Regions from separate parts of the Mesorhizobium sp. CA13 genome, predicted to be linked through region 3. Evidence: predicted binding sites of a transcription regulator. Region 3 holds the regulator's gene; each other region holds the start of a gene.
What was found. Region 3 encodes LexA, which represses DNA repair genes until DNA is damaged. Its sites were predicted from a motif close to TGTTCNNNNTGTGTTCNG; they were not measured.
Positions count from the first base shown of each region.

Region 1: the regulator LexA is predicted to act here: its motif matches at 4,378-4,395, upstream of LB566_RS17555 (YifB family Mg chelatase-like AAA ATPase).
Region 2: the regulator LexA is predicted to act here: its motif matches at 3,959-3,976, upstream of recA (recombinase RecA).

Region 1 is NZ_JAIUHS010000007.1:40,120-50,680, forward strand. Features, by position in the region: gene LB566_RS17535 (GtrA family protein) at 1-1,735, opposite strand, end outside; gene LB566_RS17540 (glycosyltransferase) at 1,899-2,909, shown strand; gene LB566_RS17545 (GtrA family protein) at 2,914-3,288, shown strand; gene gshB (glutathione synthase) at 3,362-4,303, shown strand; gene LB566_RS17555 (YifB family Mg chelatase-like AAA ATPase) at 4,489-6,021, shown strand; gene LB566_RS17560 (malate synthase G) at 6,071-8,242, opposite strand; gene LB566_RS17565 (hydantoinase/oxoprolinase family protein) at 8,405-10,444, opposite strand.
Region 2 is NZ_JAIUHS010000001.1:83,820-94,380, forward strand. Features, by position in the region: gene alaS (alanine--tRNA ligase) at 1-2,497, opposite strand, end outside; gene recA (recombinase RecA) at 2,804-3,901, opposite strand; gene LB566_RS00510 (carbohydrate kinase family protein) at 4,184-5,128, shown strand; gene LB566_RS00515 (pseudouridine-5'-phosphate glycosidase) at 5,205-6,122, shown strand; gene LB566_RS00520 (TfoX/Sxy family protein) at 6,392-6,715, opposite strand; gene LB566_RS00525 (GFA family protein) at 6,808-7,305, shown strand; gene sufA (Fe-S cluster assembly scaffold SufA) at 7,431-7,811, opposite strand; gene LB566_RS00535 (SUF system Fe-S cluster assembly protein) at 7,913-8,305, opposite strand; gene LB566_RS00540 (cysteine desulfurase) at 8,310-9,554, opposite strand; gene sufD (Fe-S cluster assembly protein SufD) at 9,559-10,561, opposite strand, start outside.
Region 3 is NZ_JAIUHS010000004.1:249,699-260,259, forward strand. Features, by position in the region: gene trpC (indole-3-glycerol phosphate synthase TrpC) at 1-587, shown strand, start outside; gene moaC (cyclic pyranopterin monophosphate synthase MoaC) at 590-1,090, shown strand; gene glp (gephyrin-like molybdotransferase Glp) at 1,090-2,295, shown strand; gene LB566_RS12660 (alpha/beta hydrolase) at 2,332-3,171, opposite strand; gene LB566_RS12665 (AMP-binding protein) at 3,338-4,963, shown strand; gene kynA (tryptophan 2,3-dioxygenase) at 4,960-5,796, shown strand; gene kynU (kynureninase) at 5,857-7,104, opposite strand; gene LB566_RS12680 (TetR/AcrR family transcriptional regulator) at 7,107-7,778, opposite strand; gene lexA (transcriptional repressor LexA) at 8,244-8,984, shown strand; gene LB566_RS12690 (ComEC/Rec2 family competence protein) at 8,978-10,561, opposite strand, start outside.

The DNA of each region.
Region 1 (10,561 bases), on a different contig from region 3:
CCAGCCAATCCGGCACGCCGCCATGCATCAGCCCGGCCAGAAAGCCGTCAGGCGCCTTGGCTGCGAGAAGCCTCGTTTCGGGGTTGCCGCGGCAGAGCGCGACAATCCCGACGCGATGGCTTGCCACGACGGCTTTCGCGTCAGTAGCCGAGCCCAGCAAGGCATCGAATACGAGCAGGTTTCCGGCAACATTGCGGTGGTAGGGCCCAGCGAGCGCGCGATGGCGGGTAAAGGCCAGGATCGGCGAGCCGAGATTGGAGACGGCCAGCACCGTGGTGTGAGGCATGCGGGCGAGCGCGGCGAACGAGGCCTTGCTGTTGCAAGGTGCATCGATGCCGGCGTCCGTGATGGCCGTACCGGTCTGGAAGGCATTCGATGCCGCCTCGGCGGCGCTGGACCAAACTGCATTGACCGAGATCAGCCAGGCTGCGGCCATACGGAGCACGGAGCCACCGGACGGACTGTTTTCGGCGCGCTGCCGCCATTTGGCGATCCAGGCGCAAAGCGGGATCACCGCGAAGGCGATGGAGAAGGTCGAGCCGCGGACCTCCCAGGCACTGACCAGGAAAGCCACCAGCAGCAGCGCCCCGACGAGACTGTCCTGCCGCCGCCAGCCGCCCTTGCCGAGGCGCAGCGCCATCAGGATGATCGCCACCAGCGGCGTCGCGAAGCGCGCCACCGCCCTGGCCGGATCGGCCGCGACGAGCTGGAATATCGATTGCGCTTCGTCGATATGACCGAGCCACATCTGCTGGAGGCGCGGGTCGAGGTCCGCATAGGGGGCAGCCAGGCATTGCGGGAACAGAAACATCACGACAAGGATAAGCACGAATGCCAGCAGGCCGAGCGAGACCAGGCGACGGCCGTACGTCGCATTGGCGGCCCGCCATGAGGCGATGACCGCAAGGCCGGCGCCGGCAAGCGCGGCAACCACGAACTGCACGGTCGAGAAGGTGTCGCATTGGGCCTGCCCCCATGCCGAAGCCGGTATGGTGGCGATGAAAACAAGGGCCGAGACGGCGGTGACGCCCAAGCCAAAATCCCTGGCGATCAGCCTTTCGCCGGCACCGCTGACGAGGAACAGCAGGGCGACGACGGCGCCGAGGGTTCCAGCATAGGGGGCGCTTTCCATGCCGATCGCTAATGCCAGGGTGGCGCACGCGCCGGCAAACAGGGCGGCGGGCCGGTGGCGAGGTGCTTCAAGCAGCAAAGCCAGGCCGGCCAAGGTCAGCATCAGCTGGACATTGTGGTGATCGAGTGCGCCGGGCGAGAAGATTCCGAGATAGTACAAAGCCGCTCCGCCGACCACCGCAGCGGGCAGGACCGCGTGCTCGCCGGCGAAAGCGCGCGCGGCGCGCATGATGGAGAACAGCGCGAGCCAGAATTGCAGGAGAGGCCAAAGCACCTGCACGACCTGCTCGCCCAAAGCGGCACTGCCCGTCAGGGCCGACAGGGCAAGCATGCAGAGCGCCAGCGGGGCGTCGAGCAGCCGCGACCAGTGCATGACGAAGCCACCCTCCAGCCCCATCCTGTACTGGTGCAGGTCGAACCAGCCCTGGCCGGCCAGGAGGTCGCGAACCTCCACCAGTTGCAGCAGGCTGTCATTGTCGCCGGCCGGGTTGGCCAGTTGCGGGAATCCGGCATAGCGATCGAGCGCCAGCAGCAGCAAGGTGGCAAGCAACGCAAACGCGATGTCGGCCTTCCAGGTGGAAGCGCCGTTACTGGCTGTGCTCATCCCCATCGCCTCTGGCAGGAATGCCGGGCCTTTCCGGCCAATCGACACTCGTACAGTCCGGCCTTAAACCTAGCCTTAACGGCTTCAATAAATAGTAAAACCGCCTGAACGCGCCTGACTTTGGCGCGAACCGCGCGTGGCGGCGAGGCACCCGGAGAGGAAAATGCCGCAAGAGCTTCGCTACGAACCCACCATTGCCGTGCTCCTGCCTTGCTACAATGAAGAATTGACGGTCGCCGAGGTGGTGCGGCGCTTCCGCGAGACGCTGCCTTTGGCGACGGTCTATGTCTACGACAACAATTCGCGCGACCTGACCGCGTTGCGCGCCCGCGCGGCCGGCGCCATCGTGGTGCGCGAACCGCGCCAGGGCAAGGGCAATGTGGTGCGGCGCATGTTCGCCGACATCGACGCCGACATTTACCTGATGGCCGACGGCGACGGCACCTATGCGCCGGAAGACGCGCCGCAATTGATCAACACGCTTCTGACCGAGCGCTCCGACATGGTGGTGGGCACCCGGCGCGGCGTCACCAACGATGCCGGCAGGACCGGCCATGCCTTCGGCAACCGCGCCTTCAACAGTCTCTATAAAGGGCTGTTCGGCAGCGATTTCACCGACATATTCTCGGGCTACCGCGTCTTTACCCGGCGCTTCGTCAAGAGCTTCCCGGCCGTCTCCGGCGGCTTCGAGATCGAGACCGAAATGTCGGTGCATGCCTCGCAGCTCAAATTGCCCGTCAGCGAGATCGCGCTCGATTACGGCAAGCGGCCGGACGGCTCGTCGTCGAAGCTTTCGACCGTTCGCGACGGTGCCAGGATCCTTTGGATGTTCGCCATGCTGATGAAGGAAACGCAGCCGCTGCGTTTCTTCGGCGCCTTCGCCCTAGTCTTCCTGGCGTCGAGCCTGTTCCTGATGGCGCCGGTGCTGGTCGAATTCGCCGAGACCGGGCTGGTGCCGCGCATGCCGACATGGGTGCTGTCGGTCGGCCTGCTCTTGCTCTCGATGCTGGCTGGTGTGACCGGCGTGATCCTCGATTCGGTGTCGCGCGGCCGCGCCGAACAGAAGCGCATCTTCTATCTATCGATGCCTTCGGGCAGCGTCGAGCGGCGCGAGCGCGCCAGCGAGCCGACTGCCGCGAAGGCCGGCCCAGGCAAGACGCCTCGCGCCGCATGAAGCGGTGAGCCGTCTCATCCGCTTCCTCTTTGCCGGCGGCATCGGCTTCGTCGCCGACGCTGCCGCCCTCTGGCTGCTGCTTGCGGTCACGCCGCTCGGCCCTTTCAGCGCCCGCATGCTGTCCATCGGCTTTGCACTCTGCGTCACCTGGCAGATAAACCGGCATCTGACCTTCTCGCCGTCGAGCCGCGGCTTGGTGCGGGAAGGCGCGCGCTATGGCGGCGTCGGCATCGCCACCAGCATCGCCAACTATCTGGTCTACTGCGCCATCCGTGTCGTCCTGCCGACAACCCCGCCATTGACCGCCCTTGCTTTCGCTTCGCTGACCGCGATGGCGGTGTCCTTCCTCGGCTATTCCAGGCTGGTCTTCGACCGCTAGCGGCGTGGCCCGATTGGCAGAAGGCGCCGGGACCCTTATATCGCTCTCTCATCGACCGTGCTGGGGACCTGACATGAAGCTGAAAATCGCCGTCCAGATGGACCACATCTCCACCGTGTCGATCGCCGGAGACACTTCTTTCGCGCTGTCGCTGGAGGCGCAGCGGCGCGGCCATCAGCTCTACCACTACACGCCCGACCGGCTGTCGCTGCGCGACGGCAAGGTGTTTGCCCGCATCGAGGAGATGCAGGTGCGCGACGAGAAGGGCAGCCACTATTCGCTGGGGGAGAAGGTGCGAACCGACCTGTCGGAGATGGACGTGATCCTGCTGAGACAGGACCCGCCCTTCGACATGAACTACATCACCACCACGCACATACTGGAGCGCATCCACCCCAGGACGCTGGTGGTCAACGACCCGGCGTGGGTGCGCAACAGCCCGGAAAAGATCTTCGTCACCGAGTTTTCCGACCTGATGCCGAAAACGCTGATCACCAAGGATCCCCAGGAGGTCGCCGCCTTCCGCAAGAAATTCGGCGACATCATCGTCAAGCCGCTCTACGGCAATGGTGGTGCGGGCATCTTCCACCTGCTGGAGGCCGACCGCAACCTCGCATCGCTGCTCGAAATGTTCGGCCAGATGTTCCGGGAGCCCTACATCGTGCAGCGTTACCTGAAGGATGTGCGCAAGGGCGACAAGCGCATCATCCTGATCGACGGCGAGCCGGTCGGGGCCATCAACCGGGTGCCGGCCGAGCACGACTCCCGCTCCAACATGCATGTCGGCGGCCGCGCCGAGAAGACCGAGCTGACCGAACGCGAACGCGAGATCTGCGCCCGCATCGGGCCGGCACTGAGGGAACGCGGCTTCATCCTCGTCGGCATCGACGTCATCGGCGACTACATGACCGAGATCAACGTGACCTCGCCGACCGGCGTGCGCGAAGTCAAACGCTTCGGCGGCGCCGACATCGCCAGCCTGTTCTGGGACGCGGTGGAGGCCAAGCGGAAGTAGCCGTTTTCACTTCGTATTAACCATGTTCCGTTTTTGCAACCGGAGACAATCGCGCCGCAACTTAAGCGATTGCGTGTTCCTGTAATGTTCTTGATTTAGCCGAGGAACTGTGATTGTCTCCGGCCCAGGCCCTTCGCGGCCTGATTGCAAAAGGCTTGGGGCAAGCCCAGATCCGGGGGCAAAACATGGTGGCGCGGGTTCGCACGGTTGCTTTCCAGGGCATCGAGGCCGTGCCGGTCGACGTGCAGGTGATGATCGCGCCCGGCAAGGTCAACATGCACATTGTCGGCCTGGCCGACAAGGCGGTGGCCGAAAGCCGCGAACGGGTGCAGGCGGCACTCCATGCTTCCGGCCTGTCGATGCCGTCCAAGAAGGTCACGGTCAATCTGGCGCCCGCCGACCTGCCCAAGGAGGGCAGTCATTACGATTTGCCGATCGCGCTCGGCCTGATGGCGGCGCTTGGCGCCATTCCGGGCGACATGCTGGCCGGCTATGTCGTGCTTGGCGAACTCTCGCTCGACGGCACCATTGCGGCGGTCGCCGGCGCCCTGCCGGCGGCGATTGGGGCTAATTCTGAAGGCAAGGGCCTGATCTGCCCCTTCGCCTGCGGCTCGGAGGCCGCCTGGGCCGGCAAGGATTTCGACATACTCGCGCCGCGCAGCCTGATCGCCATCGCCAATCATTTCCGCGGCACGCAGGTGCTGTCGCGCCCCGAAGCCGGCATCCATGCCGCGGCGCGCGACCTGCCCGATCTCGCCGACATCAAGGGCCAGGAAACCGCCAAGCGGGCGTTGGAAGTGGCGGCGGCCGGCGGGCACAATCTGCTGATGGTCGGGCCGCCGGGATCGGGCAAGTCGATGCTGGCGCAGCGGCTGCCGTCGATCCTGCCGCCGCTGGCACCGAAGGAACTTTTGGAAGTCTCGATGATCGCCTCCGTCGCCGGCGAGCTCGGCGAAGGCAAGCTGACCGACCGGCGGCCGTTCCGCGCGCCGCACCATTCGGCCTCGATGGCGGCGATGGTCGGCGGCGGCATCCGGGCGCGGCCGGGCGAAGTGTCACTTGCGCACCACGGCGTGCTGTTCCTCGACGAATTTCCCGAATTCACACCGCAGACGCTCGACGCGTTGCGCCAGCCGCTGGAGACCGGCGACTGCATGATCGCGCGCGCCAACCATCGCGTCACCTATCCGGCGCGCATCCAGCTTGTGGCGGCGATGAACCCGTGCCGCTGCGGCATGGCCGGCGAGCCCGGCTATCGCTGCCTGCGGGGCGAGCGCTGTCGCACCGACTACCAGGCCCGCATCTCGGGCCCGCTGCTCGACCGCATCGATCTCAGGATCGAGGTGCCCGCGGTTTCAGCCAGCGACCTGATCCGGCCCGACCGGGCGGAGAAGAGCGCCGACGTGGCGCTGCGCGTGGCGCGTGCCCGCGCCCTCCAGCGCGAGCGCTTCGAACGGCTCGGCGTCACCAGCGCCACCACAAACGCGCATTGCGCGCCGGCGGTGATCGAGGAGATCGCCATGCCCGACGCAGCGGGCCTGTCGCTGCTCAAGGACGCCAGCGAAAAGCTTGCCTTCTCGGCGCGGGCCTACCACCGGGTGCTGAAAGTGGCGCGCACGCTCGCCGATCTCGACGCCAGCGAGACCGTCGGCCGCATTCATCTGGCCGAAGCGATCTCCTATCGTATGAGCTCGGAGCGCGTGGCGCAGGCGGCGTAGTCGCGCTGCCTCGAGAAGAGGGGAACGGAACGCCCGCCGGCTGAAACGCTCAGGCCCGGTCCTTCACCTTCAGTTCCAGCCGCCGCGCGTGCAGCACCGGCTCGGTGTAGCCGTTGGGCTGGATGCGGCCCTTGAAGACGAGGTCGCAGGCGGCCTGGAAGGCGACGGAGCCGTCGAAATCGGCGGCCATCGGCCGGTAGAGCGGGTCGCCCTGGTTCTGCTGGTCGACGATCGCCGCCATGCGCTTCATCGTTTCCATCACCTGGTCGGCCGCACAGACGCCATGGTGCAGCCAGTTGGCGATGTGTTGCGAGGAGATGCGCAGCGTGGCGCGGTCCTCCATCAGGCCGACATCGTTGATGTCGGGCACTTTCGAGCAGCCGACGCCCTGGTCGATCCAGCGCACGACGTAGCCCAGAATACCTTGCGCGTTGTTGTCGAGCTCCGCCTGGATATCGGCCGGCGACCAGTTCGGCCGCACCGCGACCGGCACCGACAGGATGTCGTCGAGCTTGGCCTTCGGCCGGCTCTTCAGCGCCGCCTGCACGGCGTGGACATCGACCTTGTGGTAATGGGTGGCGTGCAGCGTCGCCGCGGTCGGCGAGGGCACCCAGGCGGTGTTGGCGCCGGCCTTGGGGTGGGCGATCTTCTCGGTGAGCATCGCCGCCATCAGATCGGGCATCGCCCACATGCCCTTGCCGATCTGGGCGTGGCCGGCAAGCCCGCATTCCAGCCCCGTGTCGACATTCCAGGCCTCGTAGGCGGAAATCCAGGCAGCCTGCTTCATGTCGCCCTTGCGGATCATCGGGCCGGCTTCCATCGAGGTGTGTATCTCGTCGCCGGTGCGGTCGAGGAAGCCTGTGTTGATGAACACGACGCGCTCCCTGGCGGCGCGGATCGCCTCCTTGAGGTTGACGGTGGTGCGCCGCTCCTCGTCCATGATGCCCATCTTGATGGTATTTTTTTCCATACCGAGCAGGGCCTCGACGCGATCGAAGATCTCGACGGCGAAGGCAACTTCCTCGGGTCCATGCATCTTGGGTTTCACGACATACATCGAGCCCGCGCGGGAATTGGCGCGGCGGCCGTTCGGCCCGACATCGTGCAGCGCGATCAGCGCGGTCATCGCCGTGTCCATGATGCCTTCCGGCACCTCGTTGCCGTCGCGGGCCGTTATCGCCGGATTGGTCATGAGGTGGCCGACATTCCTGACCAGCATCAGCGAGCGGCCGGGCAGCGTCACCGTGCCGCCATTGCGCGAGGTGTAGGACCGATCGGGGTTGAGCTTGCGGACAAAGGTCCGGCCGCCCTTGGTGATCTCTTCGGCGAGGTCGCCCTTCATCAGGCCGAGCCAGTTGCGGTAGACGACGACCTTGTCCTGCGCATCCACCGCCGCGACCGAATCCTCGCAGTCCTGGATGGTGGTCAGCGCCGATTCCAGGATGATGTCGGCGATGCCGGCCGGATCGGTGCGGCCGATCTGGTTGTCGCGGTCGATCAATATCTCGATATGCAGGCCGTTGCTGACCAGCAGCACGGCTTGCGGGTTGGCGGCGTCGCCGCGATAGGCGACGAACTGCCTGACGTCGGCAAGCGTAGTCGAGCCGGCGCCGGCGCTGAGCCGCAGCGCGCCATTGGCCAGCGAAAGGCCGTTGACGCCGGCCCATTTGCCCGATGTGAGCGGCACCGACTGGTCGAGAAAGTCCTTGGCCCAGGCGACGACTTTCGCACCACGCGCGGGGTTGAAGCCCTTGCCCTTCCCGGCGCCGTCCGTCTCGGGAATCGCGTCGGTGCCGTAAAGCGCATCATAGAGCGAGCCCCAGCGGGCATTGGCGGCGTTGAGCGCATAGCGCGCATTCATCACCGGCACCACAAGCTGCGGCCCGGCTACGACGGCGATCTCGGGATCGACCTTTTCGGTCGTCACCGAGAAGGCCGGGCCTTCGGGGACGAGATAGCCGATCTCCTTCAGGAAGGTTTTGTAGGCTTCCAGGTCGACCGGCGCGCCATTGGCGCGATACCAGTCATCGAGCTTTTCCTGTATAGCGTCGCGCTTTGCCAGCAGTGCCCGGTTCTTCGGAGCGAGGTCGTGGACGATGGCCGAAAAGCCGTTCCAGAACTTATCCGGATCGATGCCGGTGCCCGGAGCGGCCTCGTTGACAACGAAGTCATGGAGTTCGCGGGCGATCCGCAATCCGGCGATTTCGACGCGATCGGTCATCAGGCTGCTCCAGATGAAAGGCTTTCGCGCGCCTTTGGCATGTTGGGAGTGCAGGGTCAATTCAGCTTAGGGTGAAGGCAGGGCAGCTAGGCGCGGTTTTTGGGCTTGGTGCCGGCGGCGACGCTGCCAATCTCCCCCAACTAGGGGAGATTACACTCTCCATCACACCGCGATCCGTGGCCTGCCCGAAGCCACCGCCACCACATGCGCCTCGATGAACATGCGCTGGGCTTCGACGGTGGAGACGCGGAATTCGGTCGCGACATCGATTTCGGCGCTGTCGGTGCCGGCATCCCTGGCGCGCTGCGCCGCGATGGCGCGTACATCGGCCTCGGCGGCCGCGATCGCCGCCGCCTCGTCGAGGAAGTCGCGCACGGTTTCGCCCGAGGCAAGACGGAACAGACCTTCCTTGGGCTGGCTGACGCGCGCCTCCGCCGATACCCGGACCTGGCCGACCACGGCGCCGAGCGCGTTGGCGACATCGGTGTCATCAGGCACCACGCAGTCATTGCCGACCAATGGCGGCAGTCCGGCATAGTGCAGCGGTGCCGAGGCGCCGAGGCCGATCACCGGCCGGTCGAGCGCGACACTCAGGCGCGCAATGCCGGGATGCGCGTCGACGGCGCGCTGCACCAGCGCATGCGCAACGGTGGCCGCGCCGTCGAGCCCGTCCTCGGCGAAGGCGGTTTCGAGGATATATTCGGCCGACCAGCGCGTCAGCGCCCCCAGCACGCGCTCCGAGATCGCCTCGGGAGAGGCCGCGATCGCCTGGCCGCGGCCGTCGCGCTTGCGCGCGAACAGCTCTGCGCCGAGGCGGGCGGCGGCGGCATCCCAGTTCGCCTGCTTGCCAAGCACATGCGCCGCATCCGACGGGGTGAAGCCTGAAATGTGCACCAGCCCGCGCGACACCAGGCGGTTCAAGGTGGCGTTCTGCGCATTCGAGGTCAAAAGCCTGTCGAGAGGCAAGGGCATTGCGCCGATCGCTTCGTAGAGCCTTGCTTCCGGAGCGGTCAGCCCGGCGGCAAGACGGTCGGGCACGCCGGTGCGCATCGCGAAACGGCCGTCCATGCGGCCGGTGTTCGGCGCGCGCAGCTGGCGCTCGAGTTCCGCCAAAACGGCCTCGCGATGCACCATGCCGGCCAGCGCCAGCGGCACCAGCCGGCGCGGTCCGAGCAGGAGCCTGGGATTGAGAGCGCCGTCTTCCAACGCCACTTCGGAATCGCCGCCGAGGCCGAAGGTGCGCATGGCGACGGCCTCGACCATGGTGCGGAAGCCGCCGACGGTGGCGCCTTCCGGATCGAGCCGCGGCCGGCCCCTGTCGAGCACGGCAACGTCGGTGGTGGTGCCGCCGATGTCGGAAACCACCGCGTTTTCCAATCCGGTCATGTGGTGCGCGCCGACCAGGCTGGCGGCCGGGCCGGAGAGAATGGTCTCGATCGGCCGCTGGCGGGCAAAAGCCGCCGACACCAGCGCGCCGTCGCCGCGCACCACCATCAGGGGCGCCGCGATGCCGCGCGCCTCGAGAAAGCCTTCGGTCGCCGCCACCAGCCGGTCGATCATCGAGATCAGCCGGGCGTTGAGCAGCGTCGTCAGCGCCCGGCGCGGGCCGCCGAGCTTGGCCGACAATTCATGGCTTGCGGTGACCGGCAGGCCGGTTTTCTCCCGGATCAGCTCGCGGGCGGCGATCTCGTGCGCCGGGTTGCGGGTGGCGAAATAGGCGCAGACGGCAAAGCCCGAGACCGAGCCGCCGAGTTCGGGCAGCGCCGCCTCGAGGCCGGACAGGTCGAGCTTGGCGGTATTGCCGTGCACATCGTGGCCGCCAGGGCAGAACACGACCGGATCGGTGCCCAATGCCGCCTTCAGCCCGTCGCGGGCAAGGTCCGCCTCGGAAAAGCCGATCATGACAAGCGCGACGCGGCCGCCCTGGCCCTCGACCAGCGCGTTGGTGGCAAGCGTCGTCGACATGGAGACAAGCTTGATGGCGGCAGGATCGGTGACCGCTTTTTCCAGAACCGCGTCGACGGCGCCGGAAATGCCAACGGCGAGATCGTGCCTGGTGGTCAGAGCCTTGGCCTTGGCCAGCACCTTTCCCTTGTTCGGCCCGCTCTGCGGGCCTTCGGTTTCGGACCACAGCACGGCATCGGTGTAGGTGCCGCCAGTGTCGATGCCGAGGAAAAGAGGTTTTGGCTTGGTCTTGGTCATTTCTGATGATGGCCCGCATTTATCTACCTGCCCTTAGCCGATAGCGGCCGGCCGATAAAGCCGCGAGCGCTGGGCCAAGGGAAGCAGCGTTGGCGCGACGGAGGATTTATTGAGGGC
Region 2 (10,561 bases), on a different contig from region 3:
CTGTGACGGCGACCACGACGCTCGCCTTGTTGTCCTCAGCCGTGCCGACGAAGACGACGACGCCTGAGCCGAGCGAGCTTTTGCCGGCGTCAGCCAGCGGCTTCAGATCCTTCGGCGAGACACCGGAAACCGACTTGCCGAGGAAGCCGACCCCCGCGACGGTCTCGTTCGCGGCCGGCGCGTCAGCGGGCGACCCGCCGCCCAGCGCCAGCTTCTTGCGCGCTTCGGTGAGCTCCTTCTCGAGCTTCTTGCGCTCTTCGAGCAGGGCTTCAACACGCGCCGGCACGTCGGCCGGCGAGATTTTCAGCGTTGCCGCGGCCGCCTTCAGCCGCCGGTCCTGTTCATCGAGATGCTTGCGCGCGGCCTCGCCCGTCAGCGCCTCGATGCGGCGCACGCCAGCGGCGACGGCACTGTCGGACACGACGCGCACCAGGCCGATGTCACCGGTTGCCCTGACATGCGTGCCGCCGCAGAGTTCGACCGAATAGGGACGGTTGGCCTTGGCCCCGTGCAGGCCGGTGCCCATCGACACGACGCGCACCTCATCGCCGTATTTCTCGCCGAACAGCGCCATGGCACCTTCGGCAATTGCATCGTCGACCGACATCAGGCGCGTGGTCACCGGGCTGTTCTGCACCACGATCTCATTGGCCATGCGCTCGACCTCCTCGAGTTCCGAGGGCGAGATGGGCTTGTTGTGCGAGATGTCGAAGCGCAGGCGCTCGGGCGCGACCAGCGAGCCCTTCTGCGCGACATGGGTGCCCAGCACCTCGCGCAGCGCTTCATGGATCAGATGCGTCGCGGAATGGTTCGCGCGCAGCCTGGAGCGCCTCGCATGGTCGACCTTCAGCTCGACGGCGGCACCGGTCCTGGCCGTGCCGCTAATCACCTTTCCGAGATGCACGAAGAGCCCGTCGGCCTTCTTCTGCGTATCGGAAACGTCGATCGAGAAGCCTTCGCCTGAAATGGTTCCCGTGTCGCCAATCTGACCGCCGGATTCGGCATAGAACGGCGTCTGGTTGACGACCACGGCAACCGCTTCGCCCTTGCCGGCGCTGTCGACAGCCTTGCCGTCGCGGACAAGCGCCTGGATGATGCCTTCCGCAGCTTCAGTCTCGTAGCCGAGGAATTCGGTGGCACCGGCTTTTTCGCGCACCGGGAACCAGACCGCTTCGGTCGCCGCCTCGCCGGAGCCCGCCCAATGCTTACGCGCCTCCGCCTTCTGCTGCTCCATCGCATTGGTGAAGCCGGCAAGATCGACCGAGATGTTGCGCTGGCGCAGCGCATCCTGCGTCAGGTCGAGCGGGAAGCCATAGGTGTCGTAAAGCTTGAAGGCCGTCTCACCATCCAGCATGTCGCCGGCGCCGAGCTTTTCCGTCGCCTCCGACAGCAGACCGAGACCGCGTACCAGTGTCTTGCGAAACCTGGTCTCCTCAAGCTTCAGCGTCTCGGTGATCAGCTGTTCGCCGCGCACAAGTTCCGGATAGGCCTGGCCCATCTCGCGAACCAGCGCCGGCACCAGCTTCCAGACCAGGGGTTCGTTCGCACCGAGCAGCTGCGCATGGCGCATGGCGCGACGCATGATGCGGCGCAGCACGTAGCCGCGCCCCTCATTGGACGGCAGCACGCCGTCAGCGACCAGGAAGGAGGACGAGCGCAGGTGATCGGCTATGACGCGATAGGACGCGACGGTCTCGGCGTCGGGACCGCGGCCGAGCGCTGACGACGCGGCATCGATCAGATGGCGGAACAGGTCGGTCTCAAAGACGCTTTCAACGCCTTGCAGGATGGAGGCCATGCGCTCCAGGCCCATGCCGGTGTCTATCGACGGGCGCGGCAGGTCGATGCGCTCGTCCTTCGTCACCTGCTCATATTGCATGAACACCAGGTTCCAGAATTCCAGGAACCGGTCGCCATCCTCCTCCGGGCTGCCGGGAGGACCGCCCCAGATGTGCTCGCCGCGATCGATGAAGATTTCCGAGCACGGCCCGCATGGGCCGGTGTCGCCCATCGCCCAGAAATTGTCCGAGGTCGGGATGCGGATGATACGATCGTCGGAAAAACCGGCGATCTTCTTCCAGAGACCAGCCGCCTCGTCGTCGGTGTGATAGACGGTGACGAGCAGCTTGTCCTTCTTCAGCCCGAATTCCCGGGTGATGAGGTTCCAGGCCAACTCGATGGCGCGCTCCTTGAAATAGTCGCCGAAGGAGAAATTGCCGAGCATCTCGAAGAAGGTCAGGTGGCGCGCGGTGTAGCCGACATTGTCTAGGTCGTTGTGCTTGCCGCCGGCGCGAACGCTTTTCTGGGCGGTCGTGGCACGCGAATAGGGCCGCTTCTCCAGGCCGGTGAAGACGTTCTTGAACTGCACCATGCCGGCATTGGTGAACATCAGCGTCGGATCGTTGCGTGGCACAAGTGGGCTCGACGCCACGACCTCGTGACCCTCCTTGCGGAAATAGTCGAGAAATGTCGACCGGATCTCGTTCACGCCACTCATGAATGCTGCCTTTTCGAGAGAGCCGCCGGCCGGACCGGCGGAAAATGGGCTCTGCGCTTTAGAAGATGGAGCTGGCCTTTTAGCCGCCGCTTGGCACCCTGTCCAGAAACACGCAAGCTGGTCAATTCGCGGTTCGCCAGCCGCTCAAAACGCAAACCGCCGGCACGGGGCCGGCGGTTCGAAACGCAATACTACAGAACTCGATTACATAAGCTCAAGTTGATGAACCTGGATTATGGCCGAACTCGGGCCGTAAACCGAATGCCAGATCGCGCCGGCGAACGCTTGGATTGCGCCGGCGAACGCCTACATCGCGCCGGCTTCATCCTCGAACCCATCGTCACCACCTTCGGAGCCGCCATTCTCGAGGAATTTTTCGGCGATCAGTCCGGCGTTCTGCCTGAGCGCAAGTTCGATCTCGCGCGCCGTATCGGGATTGTCGCGCAGGAACAGCTTCGCGTTCTCGCGGCCCTGGCCGAGACGCTGCGAATTGTAGGAGAACCAGGCGCCCGACTTCTCGACCACGCCGGCCTTCACCCCGAGATCGACCAGTTCGCCGGTCTTCGACACGCCTTCGCCGTACATGATGTCGAACTCGACCACCTTGAAGGGCGGCGCCAGCTTGTTCTTGACCACCTTGACGCGCGTCTGGTTGCCGACGACCTCGTCGCGGTCCTTGACCGAGCCGATGCGGCGGATATCGAGACGCACCGAGGCGTAGAATTTGAGCGCATTGCCGCCGGTGGTGGTTTCGGGCGAACCGAACATGACGCCGATCTTCATGCGGATCTGGTTGATGAAGATGACCATGGTGTTGGAGCGCGAGATCGAGGCGGTCAGCTTGCGCAGCGCCTGGCTCATCAGGCGGGCCTGCAGGCCGGGCAGCGAATCGCCCATCTCGCCCTCGATTTCGGCGCGTGGCGTCAGTGCCGCGACCGAATCGACCACCAGCACATCGATGGCGCCGGAGCGCACCAGCGTATCGCAGATTTCAAGCGCCTGCTCGCCGGTGTCAGGCTGCGAGATCAGGAGGTTTTCGAGATCGACGCCGAGCTTGCGGGCATAGACCGGATCGAGCGCGTGCTCGGCATCGACGAAGGCGCAGATGCCGCCCTTCTTCTGGGCTTCCGCCACCGTGTGCAGCGCCAGCGTCGTCTTGCCCGAGCTTTCCGGCCCGTAGATCTCGATGATGCGGCCGCGCGGCAAGCCGCCGACGCCAAGCGCGATGTCGAGACCGAGCGAGCCGGTCGGCACGGTTTCGATCTCGACAACCTGCTCGTTCGCGCCGAGCCGCATGATCGAGCCCTTGCCGAAAGCTCGCTCGATTTGCGACAGCGCCGCATCCAGAGCCTTTGATTTGTCCACTGCCTTATCCTCTACAAGCCGCAAGCTGTTCTGAGCCATGATACATCACCCCGTAGTCGTCAATGAAGGCCGGACAATCCGTAATCCTTGGTTATTTGTACCTTTTTTGTTCTCATTTGGCAAGAGGGATCAAGCATTTGAAAAATAAGCAACATCCTGATTTGTTCTTTTTTTGTCTCACGATTCGGCTCCAGCATGGCCCGAACATTAGGCCAGGCTGGTTCGCCGTGCCGGCCTCACGAATCGCCGGCCGTTGCCTGCGAAGCTCCGTCGCACGGCATGGCGCTTGTGCGTGAGCGCCAACAAAGGTCATATCGGCGCATGGTGAAATCTCCAAGAGTCCTGGCGGTGGGCGGCGCCCATATCGACAGGCGCGGCCAGGTATCCGGCGCTTATGTGCCGGCTGCCTCCAACCCGGGCACGATGCGCGAGGATGTCGGCGGCGGCGTCTTCAACGCGTTGCGCAGCGCGGTGCGGCGAGGCGTCTCGGGCTCGCTGCTGTCGGTGCGCGGTGGCGATACCGCCGCCGACACGGTTTCGCGCGCCATCGCCGAAGCAGGCATTGCGGACTTGTCCGCGGTGTTCCTCGACCGCACGACGCCGAGCTATACGGCGCTGATCGACCGTGAGGGCGAACTGCTCGTCGGCTTTGCCGACATGGCGCTCTATGAGCTGGCGTTTACCAAGCAGATCCGCCGCTCCAGGGTGCGGGAAGAGATCGCCGCCGCCGATGCCGTCCTGTGCGACGCCAATCTGTCGTCGGCGGCTCTGGAGCGGCTGGTATCGCTTGCCGCCGGCAAGCCCGTCTTCGCCATTGCCATTTCACCGGCTAAGGTCGTGCGCTTGAACCCGGTGCTCGGCGGCCTGGCCGTCGCCTTCATGAACAGGCGCGAAGCGGTGGCGCTTGCCGGGCTTGACGATGCCGCTTCTCAGAAGATTATCGTCGACGGGCTGAGGAGCGCCGGGCTCGACAGCGCGGTGGTCACGGCGGGCGGCGGCCCGGTGCTCGGTTTCGACCGCGACGGCAGCTTTGCCGTCGTCCCGCCCCCTCCAAGAAAAATCGTGGACGTCACCGGCGCCGGCGATGCGCTTGCCGGCGCGACGGTCGCCGCCTTGCTGCGCGGCATGCCCTTGCGTGCGGCGCTGCGCGAGGGTGTCGCCGCCGCAACGCTGGCCATCGAAAGCGCTGGCGCCGTTCCCGATTTCACCACGGCGACTTTCACGCAAGCGCTGGCTCTTGTGCCCGATGAGCAGGAAGTGGCATGAGACCGGCCAGTTCACAGTGCCGCAGTGCGGCTTGAGCGTCCGGAAGGATGCGCCGCACTCCGGATTGGAGATCCAGATGACCCCAGAGACCGCCCGCCCCTTCATCGATGTCCACGCGCCGGTGGCGCAAGCCTTGGCCGCCGGGAAGCCCGTGGTGGCGCTGGAAAGCACGATCATCACGCATGGCATGCCCTACCCCGATAATGGCGCCATGGCGGCCGACGTGGAAAAGATCATTGGGGATGGCGGCGCGGTGCCGGCGACGATCGCCGTGGTGACAGGCCGCATCAAGATCGGCCTCTCCGACGGAGAACGCGAATCGCTCGCCATGACCGGCGATGCCATGAAGCTCTCGCGCGCCGATCTCGGCTTCGCCGTCGCACAAGGGCGCACCGGCGGCACCACGGTTGCGGCCACCATGATCGCCGCGCACATGGTCGGCATAAAGGTGTTCGCCACCGGCGGCATTGGCGGCGTGCACAAGGGCGCCGAAAAAAGCTTCGATATTTCCGCCGATCTCGATGAGCTCGCGCGCACGCCCGTCATCGTCGTCTCGGCCGGGGCCAAGGCCATCCTCGACATCGAAAAGACGCTGGAAGTGCTGGAGACCCGCGGCGTGCCGGTGATCGGCCATGGCTGCGAGACCATGCCGGCCTTCTGGTCCCGGCAGTCGCCATTCCGCGCGCCGCTGACCTTGCACGCGCCGGAAGACATCGCGCATTTCTACAAGACGCGACAGGCGCTGGGCCTGAGCGGCGGCATGCTGATCGCCAACCCTGTGCCGGAGGATCAGGAAATCCCGGCCGGCGAGATGGCCGGCTATATCGAGGCCGCACAGAAGGCTGCCGAGGCGCTCAACGTCACCGGCAAGGCGGTAACGCCGTTCCTGCTGTCCAAAATCCTGGAACTCACCGGCGGCCGGAGCCTGAAGACCAACATCGCGCTGGTCGAGAACAATGCGCGGCTGGCGGCAAGGATTGCCAGGGCGCTGTAGGGGACAGATCTGCTGCGCAGATCTATCAATACCTGCGGGCCAGCGCCCCCCTCTGTCCTGCCGGACATCTCCCCCACAAGGGGGGAGATCGGATATTCCGACTGCTTTCGCCAATTTTCAGCATCGAAGAAAGGGCGTCGCCGCCCAGACCGCCAATCTCCCCCCTCGTGGGGGAGATGTCCGGCAGGACAGAGGGGGGCGTGACAGAACGCGACTCATTCTGGATCGTCTTCAGAACCCATGACGGTATTCTTCGGCGAACGCAGCTCCTACTTCCCCGCCCGCCGCCCCGCCTCATAGGCCCGCCGCGCCCATACCGCCATCTCGTCGGGGTCGTCGAAGGCACCATCGGGAATGCTCCAGTAGGGCATCGCAACCAGCTTGCCGTGGCGGGACCCGGTGTAGGTCCACTGCGTGCAGCCGGCGGCCTCGAAGTCGGGCGCGCTTTGCTCGTCCGCTTTCAGCATCAATTCGCCGCGCAGCACGATGGCGACGATGACGCCGTCGGCATAGATGCCCTTGCCGCCGAACAGTTTTCGGATGCTGACCGGGCCCAGGCTCTGGAAGAGTTCTTCTATGCGTTCATTGTCCATGCGCGGATCATGTCACCGCGATCCGGCCTTGTCATCGGCGCAACCAAAACCATGCTGACAGGTTGAAGGATGACCGATCGGAGTTTCCCGCCATGCCTGTCCTGCTCAAAGGCTCCTGCCGCTGCAATGCCGTTCGTTTCGAGGTGGAAAGCCACACGCCCGTGCCGTTCATGCTGTGCTACTGCTCGATCTGCCGCAAGCAGCAGGGCGGCGGCGGTTTTGCCATCAATCTCGGCGCCGACTACGAGACGATGACCATCCGGGGCAAGAGCAGCCTCGGCGTCTATCGGGCCGAGATCGAGGACGACGAACATCCGCATTGCGAGATCTCGACCGGAGAGCGCAATTTCTGCCGCAAATGCGGATCGGCGCTGTGGCTCTACGACCCGACCTGGCCGGAACTCGTCCATCCCTTCGCCTCGGCGATCGACAGCGACCTGCCGACGCCGCCTGAGAAGGTGCATCTGATGCTGAAATACAAGGCCAACTGGGTCGAGCCCGATATCGGACCGGGCGACAAGGTGTTCGACGTCTATCCCGAGGAATCGATCGCCGACTGGCACAAGCGGACAGGAATGTGGGTGGAGTAGTCTTCTACCCGTGTGCGGGGAACGTGCAAGCTGATGTGAGGCGGCACAGACTTCGGATGGGCCGGCGCGCTGCTCTCATCCGGCCCTTCGGGCCACCTTCTCCCCGTAAACCCGGCGAAGGAAGGTCAGGCCGAAGCGCGCGCCTCGGCCAGCGCCTTGAGATCGGCCGGCTTCAGTTCGACGGATTCGCCGCAGCCGCAAGCCGAGCTCTGGTTCGGGTTGTGGAAGGTGAAACCGGTGCGCAGCGTGGTCTGCTCGAAATCCATCTCGGTGCCGAACAGGAAAAGGGCTGCCTCCGGCGCGACATAGACGTGGGCGCCGTCGCGCTCGATGTGGTCGTCCTTGGTGTTGGGTTCGGTCACCAGATCGACCGTGTATTCCATGCCGGCGCAACCGCCCTTCTTGATGCCGAGGCGAATGCCATGCGCGCCTTCACGCGTGGCAACGATCTCGCGCACCCGGTCGGCGGCCTTTTCGGTCATCGTGATGACGGCAAAGCGTCCCATCTTTTTCCTTCTCCATTCCATGCAGGTTCAAGGCCTGCCGAATGATTCCTCACCTAAAATGGTGAAGTTTTACCACTGGCGCAAGTGTGACGAGCTCGACGTCAATACCAGCCCACTGCCACCTGCGCCTCTTCCGACATGCGGTCGGGCGACCAGGGCGGGTCGAAGGTCATGTTGACTTCGACGCCCGACACGCCTTCGACGGCGCCGACGGCGTTCTCAACCCAGCCTGGCATCTCGCCGGCCACCGGGCAGCCGGGCGCGGTCAGCGTCATGTCGATCTTGACCGAGCGGTCGTCCTCGATGTCGATCTTGTAGACGAGGCCAAGCTCGTAGATATCGGCCGGGATTTCCGGGTCGTAGACCGTCTTCAGCGCCGAAACGATGTCGTCGGTCAGCCGCGCCAGTTCGTCGGCGGGAATGGCGGAGGCGGAAACCACCGCATTGGCGGCCGCCTCGGGAACAGCGTCGGTGGCTGTGCTGGCATCTTCCATCTCGTCACCCGAAAAACTTGCGCGCTTTTTCCAGCGCATCGGCCAAAGCATCGACTTCGGCCCGTGTATTGTACATGCCGAACGATGCCCTGCATGTGGAGGTTACGCCGAAGCGTTTCAACAGCGGCTGCGCGCAATGGGTGCCCGCGCGGACAGCCACGCCTTGCCGGTCGATCACCATCGACACGTCATGGGCATGAATGCCTTGCAGTTCGAACGAGATGATGGCGCCCTTGCCGGGCGCGTCGCCGAAGATGCGCAGCGAGTTGATGGCGCGCAACCGCTCATGCGCATAGTCCTTCAAATCGGCCTCGTGCGCCGCGATCCGTTCGCGGCCGATCTTTTCCATGTAGTCGAGCGCGGCGCCCAGCCCGATCGCCTGGACGATCGGCGGCGTACCGGCCTCGAAGCGGTGCGGCGGGTCGTTGTAGGTGACGATGTCCTGCGTCACCTCCTCGATCATCTCGCCGCCGCCCATGAACGGGCGCATGCGCTGCAGGATGTCCTTCTTGCCATAGAGCACGCCGATGCCGGAGGGTCCGTAGACCTTGTGGCCCGTGAAGACGAAGAAATCGCAGTCGAGGTCCTGCACGTCGATCGGCATATGGACGGCGCTCTGGCTGCCGTCGACGAGCACGGGAATGCCACGCGAATGCGCGATCCGCACGATCTCCTTGATCGGCGTCACCGTGCCCAGCGCGTTCGACATCTGTGTGATGGCGACCAGCTTTGTCCGGTCGGTCAGTCGCTTTTCGAATTCCTCGATATGGAAGACGCCGAGATCGTCGACCGGCACCCAGACCAGTTTGGCGCCCTGGCGCTCGCGGATGAAATGCCAGGGAACGATGTTGGAGTGGTGCTCCATGATCGACAGCACGATCTCGTCGCCCTCGCCGATATTGGGCATGCCATAGCCATAAGCGACCGTGTTGATCGCCGACGTCGTGTTCGAGGTGAAGACGATGTTGTCGGTGCCGGGCGCGTTGAGGAAGCGGCGCACCGTCTCTCGCGCCTTTTCATAGGCGTCGGTCGCCGTATTGGACAGGAAATGCAGGCCGCGATGGACGTTGGCGTATTCCTGGCTATAGGCGTGCTGGACGGCGTCGAGCACCGCCTGCGGCTTCTGCGCCGAGGCGCCGTTATCGAGATAAACGAGAGGTTTGCCGTAGACGTCGCGCGACAGAATCGGGAAGTCGCGGCGGATCGCCTCGACGTCGTAGAAATCGCCGATCTTGCCTGGTGCGTTCATCACTTCACCCGTGCGTCAAAAACCATTCGTCGAGTCGCGCTTCCAGCGCCTCGACGATCACCTCGTCGTCCAGTTCCTCGATCACCTCGGCGACGAAAGCCTTCACCAGCAGACCACGGGCGCTCTTCTCGTCGATGCCGCGCGCCATCAGGTAAAACAGATGGTTGTGGTCGATCTCGGTGACGGTCGCGCCATGGCCGCAGACGACGTCGTCAGCGAAGATTTCGAGTTCCGGCTTGGTCGAGAACTCGCCGTCGTCCGAGAGAAGCAACGTGTTGCAAGCCATTTTGGCGTTGGTCTTCTGAGCATATTGATGGACGTTGATGCGGCCCTGGAAGACGCCGCGGGCCTTGCCGGTCACGACATTGCGGATCACTTCCGTCGACGTCGTGTGCGGCACCGCATGGTCGAGCACCATGGTTGTGTCCGTGTGGGCGTCGCCGGCCAGCAGGTTGATGCCGCGCAACTGGAAGTCGGCGCCCTCGCCCGTGGTCTTCACCACGACCTCCTGGCGCACGAGCTTGCCGCCGGCGTTCATGACGAACAGCGTCAGCTTCGCATTCTTGCCGATATGAGCCTTGAACTGCGCCAGATGCGTTGCCGTATCCGGCTGCTCCTGGATGATCAGCCAGGTCACCTCGGCGCCTTCGCCGAGCACGAGCTGACTGACCGAGCTGACAAGGGCCGCGCCCTCGCCGGCCTGGCGCTCGACGATCACAGCCTTGGCATCGGCGCCGGCGCGCACGGCCAGGCGCACATGGGTCTGACCGCCGGCCTGCAGGTTCTGCAATTCGATCGGCTTTTCCACTTCGGTGCCATCGGCGATGTCGACGAAATAGCCATCGGCGACGAAAGCCGTGTTCAGCGCTCCGATGGCATCGTCGCTGCCATAGGGATCGAGCCCAGGCGCGATGCTGCCGTCGGTCAGTTTCTCCGACAGGGCCTGGACGCTGACGCCTTCAATTCCGGGCGTTTTGGCGCTCGACACACCATTGAGAAGCGGCAAC
Region 3 (10,561 bases):
CGCCAGCGCTCGCGCGGGCCTATGCAAAGGGCGGCGCCGCCTGTCTTTCGGTGCTGACCGATGCACCGTCCTTCCAAGGCGCGCCGGAATTTCTCACCAAGGCAAGAGCCGCTGTCACCCTGCCCGCGCTGCGTAAGGATTTTCTGTTCGATCCTTATCAGGTCCATGAAGCTCGCGCCTGGGGGGCGGACGCCATCCTGATCATCATGGCCAGCGTCGATGACGATTTGGCGAGCGAGCTTGAAGCGACGGCATTCGAACTCGGCATGGATGCGCTGATCGAGGTCCACGACGAGGCCGAGACGGAGCGCGCACTGAAGCTGTCGTCGCAATTAATCGGCATCAACAACCGTAATCTGCGGACATTCGAGACCCGTCTCGAAACCTCGGAACGACTGCGGGCGATGGTGCCGGGCGGTTACTTGCTGGTCAGCGAAAGCGGCATCTTCTCTCATGACGACTGCCTCAGATTGCAAAAGAGCGACATCGGCACCTTCCTGGTCGGCGAAAGTTTGATGCGCCAGCAGGATGTGACCGCCGCAACGCGCGCGCTGCTCACCGGCAAGGCAGCGGCCGAGGCTGTCTGACGATGACGGCCGCCCTCACCCATCTCGGCGCGCAGGGCCAGGCCAACATGGTCGATATTGGCGGCAAGGACGAAACGACGCGCACCGCTGTCGCCGAGGGTTTCGTCTCGATGCGGCCCGAGACGCTGAAGATGATCCTGGCCGGCAATGCCAAGAAAGGCGATGTGCTGGGCACCGCGCGCATAGCCGGCATCATGGCGGCGAAGAAGACGCATGAGCTGATCCCGCTCTGCCATCCGCTGCTCTTGACCAGGGTCTCCGTCGACATTGAGCCCGATCCTGCCCTGCCCGGACTGAAGATCACCGCGCTGGCGCGCGTCAACGGCAAGACCGGCGTCGAGATGGAAGCGCTCACCGCGGCTTCGGTTGCCTGCCTGACCATTTACGACATGGCCAAGGCGGTCGACCGCGCCATGGTCATCACCGGCATCCGGTTGGTCGAAAAGACCGGCGGCAAGTCGGGCGACTACAAGGCCGCTGGCGAAGATGGGGCGGTCGCCTGATGGCGCTGCTTCCGGTCGCAGCAGCGCTCGAACGCCTGCTGGAGGGTGCTGCGCCGCTTGCGAGCGAAAGTGTTTCGCTCCTCGAGGCCGTGGATCGTGTTCTCGCGGAACCGGTGGTGGCGTTGCGCACCCAGCCGCCCTTCAACGCCTCTGCCATGGACGGATACGCGGTCCGCGCCATCGATGTCGCGTCCGTGCCGTCCCGGCTTTCGGTGATCGGCATGGCGGCGGCCGGGCGCGGCTTTGACGGCGCCGTCGGCAAGGCGCAGGCCGTGCGCATCTTCACCGGTGCTCCGCTGCCGCAAGGCGCAGACACCATCGTCATCCAGGAAAATGTTCGTGACCTCGGCGGCGGCAGCATCGAGGTGGTCGAACCGACGGCCGAGGGTCGCAACATCCGCCGCTTCGGGCTCGATTTCTCCGAAGGCGACATCCTGCTGGAAAAAGGCCGCGTGCTCGATCCGGCAGCACTGTCGCTTGTCGCCTCGGCCAACCATCCCCAGGTGGGCGTCGTAAAGCGACCGCTGGTTGCCATCATCGCCACCGGCGATGAGCTGCTGCCGCCCGGCAGCGAACTCGGCCCCGACCAGATCATTTCGTCAAACGCCTATGGCGTCGCCGCCGCCGCGCAATCGGTCGGTGCGCATGCGCTTGATCTCGGCATTGCTGCCGATCGCGAGGAAGCCATCGCGGCGCTGGTCAGGAAAGCGGTCACGGCCGGCGCTGATGTCATCGTCACGCTCGGCGGCGCCTCGGTCGGCGACCACGATCTGATCCATGACGTGCTGACCGGCGAAGGCATGACGCTCGGTTTCTGGAAGATCGCCATGCGTCCCGGCAAGCCGCTGATGTTCGGCCGCCTCGGCGACATCAGGTGCATCGGCCTACCCGGCAATCCGGTGGCGAGCCTCGTCTGCTCGCAACTGTTCCTGAAACCGCTTCTGGCACGCCTCGGCGGCCGCAATTTCCGGCAAGATATCCGTCAGGCACGGCTGGGCGCCGCGATGCAGGCCAATGATCTGCGCCAGGACTATGTGCGGGCGGCGGTCAGGCAAGAGGCCGGCATGCTGGTGGCAACCCCTTTCAGCATCCAGGATTCCTCGATGCTGAGGATGCTGGCCGACGCCAACGGACTGATCGTGCGCGAACCATTTGTATCCACCGCGGCTGCAGGAGACGCTTGCAGCGTTCTCATGCTGAGGTGAATATTCCCCGTATAACCCGCTGATTCTAGCGACAAATCAGATCGTTGACTCCGCTAGCAAAACTCGTGTCAGCGGATGCGCCGGATCGGCCAGGCCTTCGACAATGTCGTAATGATGTCGGTCCGGCTCGACCACCGCGCTCGTGACGGCACCAAGCCCTGTCCAGATATTGGCCAGCAAGGCGCTCTGGCGCAAGAACTCGGACCGCTCGCCGCCTCCGGCCCAGCACGTGATGCGCGCGCCATCCATGGGCCGCAGCAGCGCCGGACTTTCCGTCAGCGCCTCGGCTTCATCGATTTTCAGCGCCGCGTTCATGCCGGTGCGCATGAGCGGACGCAGGTCGTGCAGGCCTGAAATCGAAACGACGTGGCGTATGCGCCTTGCCACGTCGGCTGCCAGGGGCGTTGACGTCGTCGCCATGCGGCTGGCGAGATGGCCGCCGGCCGAATGCCCGGTCAGCATAAGCGGTCCCCCGACCATCGCCGCCGCCTTGCCGATCGCCGCGCCGATCTCGTGGGAGATGCCGGCGATGCGTATGTCGGGGCAGAGCGTATAGGACGGCATCGCCACGGCAAAGCCGCTGTCAACCGAGCCCCTGGCGAGATGCGACCAGGTATCCTTGTCGGACTCCAGCCAGTAGCCGCCATGAATGAACACGACGAGCCCCTTGGGCATGGCGGCGGGAAGGAAGAGATCGAGCCGGTTGCGCGGCCTGTCGCCATAGGCGATATCGAGCTGAGCCCTGCCCTTTGCCGCAAGCGCATCGCGAAATGCCTGCGCTGGTTCGACCCATGCAGCCGGCCAGCGATCGCTGCCGGCGATGTTGGCGCCATTGGCGTAGGCATTGTCCCAATCGGCAATGCGATGTTCGAGCATCGGCACCCTCCCCCGGACGGCATCGTTTCAGCGCTAGCAATGGCCATCGACAGCGGCAACGTCAATGCTCCCGGAGCAAAACATTTTAGGCTTGAAACAAATTTCGACTGGTGCGATCCTGTGCCTTGTTCAGCGATGGGCGTGAGGCAGACAGGGGCAGCCGAAAATGCTTGGGCCATCAGCGCATATCGATACCTTCACGCGCGATAACCTGCCGCCGCCCGACCAGTGGCCGGACTTCCTGCTCGACGGCTTCGACTATCCCGAGCGGCTCAATGCCGGCGTCGAACTGACCGACAGGCTGGTCGAGAAAGGCCTCGGCGACCGTACCGCGCTGATCGGCAATGGCCGCCGCCGCACCTACAAGGAATTGTCCGACTGGACGAACAGGCTGGCGCATGCGCTGGTCGAGAATTACGGCGTCAAGCCAGGCAACCGGGTGCTGATCCGTTCGGCCAACAACCCCGCAATGGTGGCCTGCTGGCTGGCCGCCACCAAGGTCGGCGCCGTCGTGGTCAACACCATGCCGATGCTGCGCGCCGGCGAACTGGCCAAGATCGTCGACAAGGCCGAAATCACCACAGCGCTGTGCGACACCAGGCTGATGGACGAGATGACCGCCTGCGCCAAGGACAGCGCGTTCCTCAAGCAGGTCATCGGTTTCGACGGTACTGCCAACCACGATGCCGAACTCGATCGCGCAGCCCTCGACAAACCCGTGACATTTGCCGCGGTGCAGACCGGGCGCGACGACGTCGCCCTGCTCGGCTTCACCTCGGGCACGACGGGCGTGCCGAAGGCGACGATGCATTTTCACCGCGACCTCCTGATCATCGCCGACGCCTACGCCCGCGAGATCCTGCAGGTGACGCCGGACGACATCTTCGTTGGCTCGCCGCCGCTGGCCTTCACCTTCGGCCTTGGCGGGCTCGCCATCTTCCCGCTGCGTTTCGGCGCCGCGGCGACGCTGCTGGAACAGGCCACGCCGCCCAACATGGTCCACATCATCGAAAGCTACAAAGCGACAATCTCCTTCACCGCGCCCACCGCCTATCGCGCAATGCTCAAGGCCATGGACGAAGGGGCCGATTTATCGTCGCTGCGGGTCGCGGTTTCAGCCGGCGAGACCTTGCCCGCGCCGGTCTTCGAGGAATGGACTGAGAAGACCGGCAAGCCGATCCTCGACGGCATCGGCGCCACGGAAATGCTGCATATTTTCATCTCCAACCGCTTTGACGACATGAAGCCCGCTTCCACCGGCAAGGCCGTTGGCGGCTATCAGGCGCGCATCGTCGACGAGGAAATGCGTGAAGTGCCGCGCGGCACCGCAGGCAGGCTCGCGGTGCGGGGACCGACCGGCTGCCGCTACATGGCCGATGCCAGGCAGAGCGACTATGTCCGCGACGGGTGGAACCTCACAGGCGACACGTTCTGGCAGGACGAGGACGGTTTCTTCCACTTCGCCGCGCGCTCCGACGACATGATCGTCAGTGCCGGCTACAACATCGCCGGCCCCGAGGTCGAAGCGGCGCTGCTAGCGCATGCCGATGTCGCCGAATGCGCGGTGGTCGGAGCCGAGGATGCAGAGCGCGGCCAGATCGTCGAGGCGCATGTGGTGCTCGTACAAGGCGTGGCGCCGGACGCAATGACCGTCAAGCGCCTGCAGGACCATGTCAAGGCGACGATCGCGCCCTACAAATACCCGCGCTCGGTAAAATTCATCGCCGCTTTGCCCAAGACGCAGACCGGCAAGATCCAGCGCTTCCGGCTGCGCGCGGAGAAGATCAATTGAGCAAGCCCTACGACCCTTCCACCGAGGGCGCGGAAATGTCGTTCAAGGAGCGCATGTCCTACGGCGACTATCTGCATCTGGAAAAGGTGCTCGAGGCGCAGCAGCCGCTTTCGTCAGCCCATGACGAGATGCTGTTCATCATCCAGCACCAGACATCGGAACTCTGGATGAAGCTCGCGCTGCACGAAATCGGCGCCGCAATCCGCTCCATCCGCGCCGACCGTCTCGAACCGAGCTTCAAGATGCTTTCGCGCGTCGCGCGCATCTTCGAGCAGCTCAACAATGCCTGGGACGTGCTGCGCACGATGACGCCCAGTGAATACACCGAATTCCGCGATGCGCTCGGCCAGTCCTCGGGCTTCCAGTCCTGGCAATACCGCGCCATCGAATTCATGGCCGGCAACCGCAACCTCGCAATGCTCGGGCCGCACAAGCATCGGCCGGACCTCAGCGAGAAACTGGAGGCGATCCTGGCGCAGCCGTCGCTCTACGACGAGGCGCTGCTGCTGCTCGCCCGCAACGGCTTCGACATCGGCGCCGACGCAAGGCGAACGGACTGGCGCGAAACGCGGACCGAGAACGAAGAGGTCCTGGTCGCCTGGCAGACCATCTATCGCGACCCGCAGCGCTACTGGATGTTCTACGAACTCGCCGAGAAGTTGGTCGACTTCGAGGATTATTTCCGCCGATGGCGCTTCAACCACGTCACCACGGTCGAGCGCATCATCGGCATGAAGCGCGGCACCGGCGGCACATCGGGCGCGTCCTATCTGAAGAAGATGCTGGAGGTCGAGTTGTTCCCGGAGCTGTGGAAGGTCCGCACCCGGCTCTGACGCAGCTTTGAGTGCATATCGTTATCTCGAAACCGCTGCGCTTTTCTGAGCGACAGGCTCTTAAGTCACCGCCGCCTTGACGGCGAAACGCGCCTCCTGCCAGGCGTCCGTGCGCAAAATGTCTTCCAGCACCTCGACCGCCTGCCAGACATCGACATAGCCGACATAAAGCGGCGTGAAGCCGAAGCGAATCGTGGATGGCGCGCGGAAATCGCCGATCACGCCGCGCTCGATCAGGGCCCGCATCACCTGATAGCCATGCGGGTGGAGGAACGACACCTGGCTGCCGCGCTCATTGCCGTCGCGCGGGCTTTCGAGTTCGAGGCCGTAGACGCCGCATTTTGCCTCGACGAGCTGGATGAACAGATCGGTCAATGCGATGCTTTTCCTGCGCACTTCTGCCATGTCGACGTCGTTCCAGACATCGAGCGCCCCTTTGAGCGCGCGCATCGACAGCACAGGCTGCGTGCCGCAGAGAAACCGGTGGATACCTGTGCCGGCAGCAAAACCCTGTTCGAAGGCGAAAGGCCGCGCATGGCCCCACCAGCCGCTGAGCGGCTGGCGGACATCGCCATGGTGGCGCTCGGCCGCGTAGATGAAGGCCGGGGCACCCGGGCCGCCATTGAGATATTTGTAGGTGCAGCCGACGGCGAAATCTGCGTTCGAACGGTCGAGCTCGACCGGCAGGGCGCCGGCGGTATGGCAGAGATCCCAGACGATCAGCGCGCCGGCATCATGCGCCCTGCGCGTCAGCGCGGCCATGTCGCGCAGCTGCCCGGATTTGTAGTTGACGTGGTTGACCAGGATGACCGCAACGCGCTCATCGATCAGTTCTTCTATGGTCGGCGCATTGACACCCTCAAGACGCAGCATCGTGCTCGGCCGCGTCGAGGCAACGCCTTCGGCCATATAGAGATCGGTCGGAAAGCTGTCCCCCTCGGCGACGATGACCGACCTGTCCAGCCGCATCCCGAGTGCCGCATGCAGCACCTTGTAGATGTTGATCGAGGTGGTATCGCAGACCACCGTCTGGCCGGCGGCGGCCCCGATCAGGCGCCCGAGCTGGTCGCCGAGTTCGACCGGCATGTCGAACCAGCCGGCGGTGTTCCAGGCGCGGATGAGATCCTGCGCCCACTCCTGCGTGGCGGCCTTCTGCAGCTCGCCGAACACGGCGGGCGAAGCGGCGCCGAGCGAATTGCCGTCGAGATAGATCACCCCTTGAGGCAAGGTGAAGCGGTCACGCATGGCACGCAGCGGATCCGCGGTGTCCATTGCCTCGATCGCTGCGAGATCGGGAATTTTGCTCATGGTCACGATGTTCCTCGGTGAGAAGAGCGCCCCGGAAACGGGCCGGCCGTTTTGCCGCCGGGGCAAGGGCTGGCCGCATAGAGGCGCAAAAACAGGGTGAACGCCCGGTTCGATCTTTGCTCGATTTCCGGCCGAGGCAACTCCTCGAGCACCCCGACGATCCGGCGAACCTGGAGATCGCCGATCAAAAGCCGGACGTAGATGTCGGCGGCTTCGGCAGGATCGTCACAGGCGATCAGGCCGGCCCGACTTGCGGTTCGAAGCAGGTCGCCAACAAGCGGCATTATGGTATTGCGGCCGAATTGCGCGATCGACTGGCCAAGCGTGCCTGTATCGTTGACGTCGCCGGCTGCGGCGCGATTGAGCGCCACCGCCTTGTCGCCCGTCACAAGGGTCAGCAGGACTGGCCCGAGCAAGTTCAGGGTTTCGAGCGGATCGCGCGCCTGGCGAAGGGCGTCCTCCAGCAGCTTCCTTGCTTCTCCCGCATTGGCTTCGATCAGGGATCGAAACAGGACCTGCTTGTTGCCGTACCAGTTGTAGAGGGTTTCGTTCGAGGCCGATGCCCGCTTGGCGATGGCAAGCAGGGAGGCGCTTTTGTAGCCGGTTTCCCGGAGCACCGCATAGGCGGCCTCCTCTATCCGTTCACGTCGCGCGGCCTGCTTCGGCGTGGTCATTGGTGTCCCTCTTCGAAAACCGTACATTGTTATACGGTTTAGTCAAGCGAGCCGGAAGCAAGGAGCGAACGAACGCAGCCCGTCGCATTCGGTGATGCCTGGCCGCTTTCCGGCAGGAAGTTGGCATTTTGGTTTCGTTTCGTTCACGAGCCGCGGAGATTTTGATCCGCCCCAAAAGGCAGCCGGCACCTGCCGGTCACACAGTTTGCAGGCTTGTACCAACAGTGGAGATCGGCCGGGCCACAGGCCATTAACCAAAATAGTTTCAAAGAGGCTGAGAGCGCATTGACGACAGACGGCGCTGGCAGGATGCTGGCTGCGGGAGGGCCTTTCGTTTCCGCCGCCTTAACGAATTCATTAAACTTTAAATGGTTGCGGAACACAACTGGAACAGATAGTGTTTGTTCTGGGTTTGTTTTCTGATTCTGATTCCAGACCCTTCGTGCAATGCCTTTGGGGGCCGCCATGCTCACGCGCAAGCAACATGAACTCTTGATGTTCATCCATGAACGGCTGAAGGAAAGCGGCATTCCGCCGTCCTTCGACGAGATGAAGGAAGCGCTGGACCTCGCCTCTAAGTCGGGAATTCATCGGCTGATCACGGCGTTGGAGGAGCGCGGCTTCATTCGCCGCCTGCCGAACCGGGCCCGCGCGCTGGAGGTGCTGCGCCTGCCGGATTCGATCGCGCCGGGTCTTAACGCGGCAAAGAAGTTCTCCCCGAGCGTCATCCAGGGCAGCCTCGGACAGGGCGGCCTTAACAGGCAGATCAAGCCGGCGGCGCCCTCGCGCCTGCCCGCCGCTGGCAATGACGACGACGTGGTTTCAGCGGTTTCGATCCCGGTCATGGGCCGTATCGCGGCCGGCGTGCCGATCGACGCTATCCAGCATCAGACGCATTCCATCTCGGTGCCGCCGGACATGATCATGGGCGGCGAGCATTATGCGCTGGAGGTCAAGGGCGATTCGATGATCGAGGCCGGCATCTTCGACGGCGATACGGTCATCATCCGCAACGCCGACACCGCAAGTCCCGGCGAGATTGTCGTGGCCCTGGTCGACGAGGAGGAAGCGACGCTGAAGCGCTTCCGTCGCAAGGGCGCCTCGATTGCGCTCGAGGCCGCCAATCCGGCTTATGAAACACGTATTTTCGGACCGGACAGGGTCAAGGTGCAAGGCAAGCTGGTCGGACTGATCAGGCGCTACTGAGCGGGTTCGGCGTTGGGCTTTTCGGGTTTGCGGTAGGGAGGCAGTCCCCGTGCCTCGCGCGAGAATTTTCGCTGTTCGTGCCAGGGCCGATATGGCCTGTCGACGGCAAAGCTGACCTGGGCCGGTTCCGTCGCCGATTGCTGGTCGAAGAAGACGGCGGCACTTCCGTTCCGAGCGAGCTGCCGCTTGGTGATGACGAGGACCAGCGGATTGTGGCAGGGGTCGTAGCCCCCGGGATCGTCGATGACTATCAGATCCGCATAGGCGCAGGCCCTCCAGGCATCCTTGCGATCCTCCACCTGCGCGATGATCGCCCCGGAGGGATGCCGGGCCATGCACAGGCCGGTGAAGCAATAGAAAGGCGCTCCGGCGGGAAGTTGCGCGGGATCGAAGATGTCGAACTGTCGGTCGCCGCTGTCGAACAGCTCCGGCCCAACGATGGTTTCGGATTTCAGCGCGCGTTTCCAGTTGTCGACCGTGAATTCGTTCGGGCGCGCCCGGTTGATCGCGAGCTCGCCGCCGCCGATCGGCAGCGCCACCAGGCGGGCATCCTCCGAAATCAGCACGTCCGGCGTGCGCGTATCCGCGACGGTCAACAGGCCGGCGAGCGCGAAGGGAAGTGCCGCCAGCCGCAGCCATGTCGTGGCCATCGTCGCGATGACCAGGGCGATCGCGACCAGAAGAACGGATTGCTGCGAAATCAACCCGACCGCGTCGACCGGCGAGCGTTGCGAGATCCATCCGGATATGGCGATCATCGCGGTCAGTCCCTTGCCCATCAGATAAAGCGATGGTCCATCGAACCCGAACGGCATCAGCAGCGCACTGGCAACCGCAAGGAACATCACGACGGAAACGATCGGCATGACTGCAAGATTGGCGAACAGGCTGAGTGGCGACACGCGCTGGAAATGCCAGATGGCGAAAAGCGCCGTGGCGCTTCCCGCGATGATCGAGGTCATCGCCAGCCCACCTGTCGCCAGCAGCAATTTTCGCGTCAGGAAGCCGGGCCAGGTCCGTTGCGGCGGCGGGGTCCGCGCTTTGTCGGCTTTGCGATCCGACCAGCCGGCATAGGCGCCGACCAGGGCCGCGGTGGCGGCGAACGACATTTGGAAGCTCGGCCCTACCACCTCGTGCGGCGACACTACGATGACGGCGATCGCCGAAATAGCCAGATTGCGCATGGTGAGTGCCGCCCGATCGAACAGGACGGCGATCAGCATCACCGCCAGCATGATGAAGCTGCGTTCGGCGGCAACGACGACGCCCGAAATGACGAGATAGGCGGCGATCGAGAAAAGTGCCGCCGCGGCCGCGTATTTCTTGACCGGCCGGCGGGAGGAAAAGTTCGGGAACAGCGCGAAGCCACCACGCAGCAGCCCCATGACGGTGCCGGCGACCAGCGCCATGTGCAGCCCGGAAATTGAGATGATGTGGTAGATGCCGGTGCGTCGCATCGCTTCGTTGATTTCGTCGGGAATCCCGGCGCGCACGCCCACGATCAGCGCCGCGGCGATCTCGCCCTCGGCGCCGCCGATGCTGTCCCTGATATGGTCGGCAATGCTTTCACGAGCACT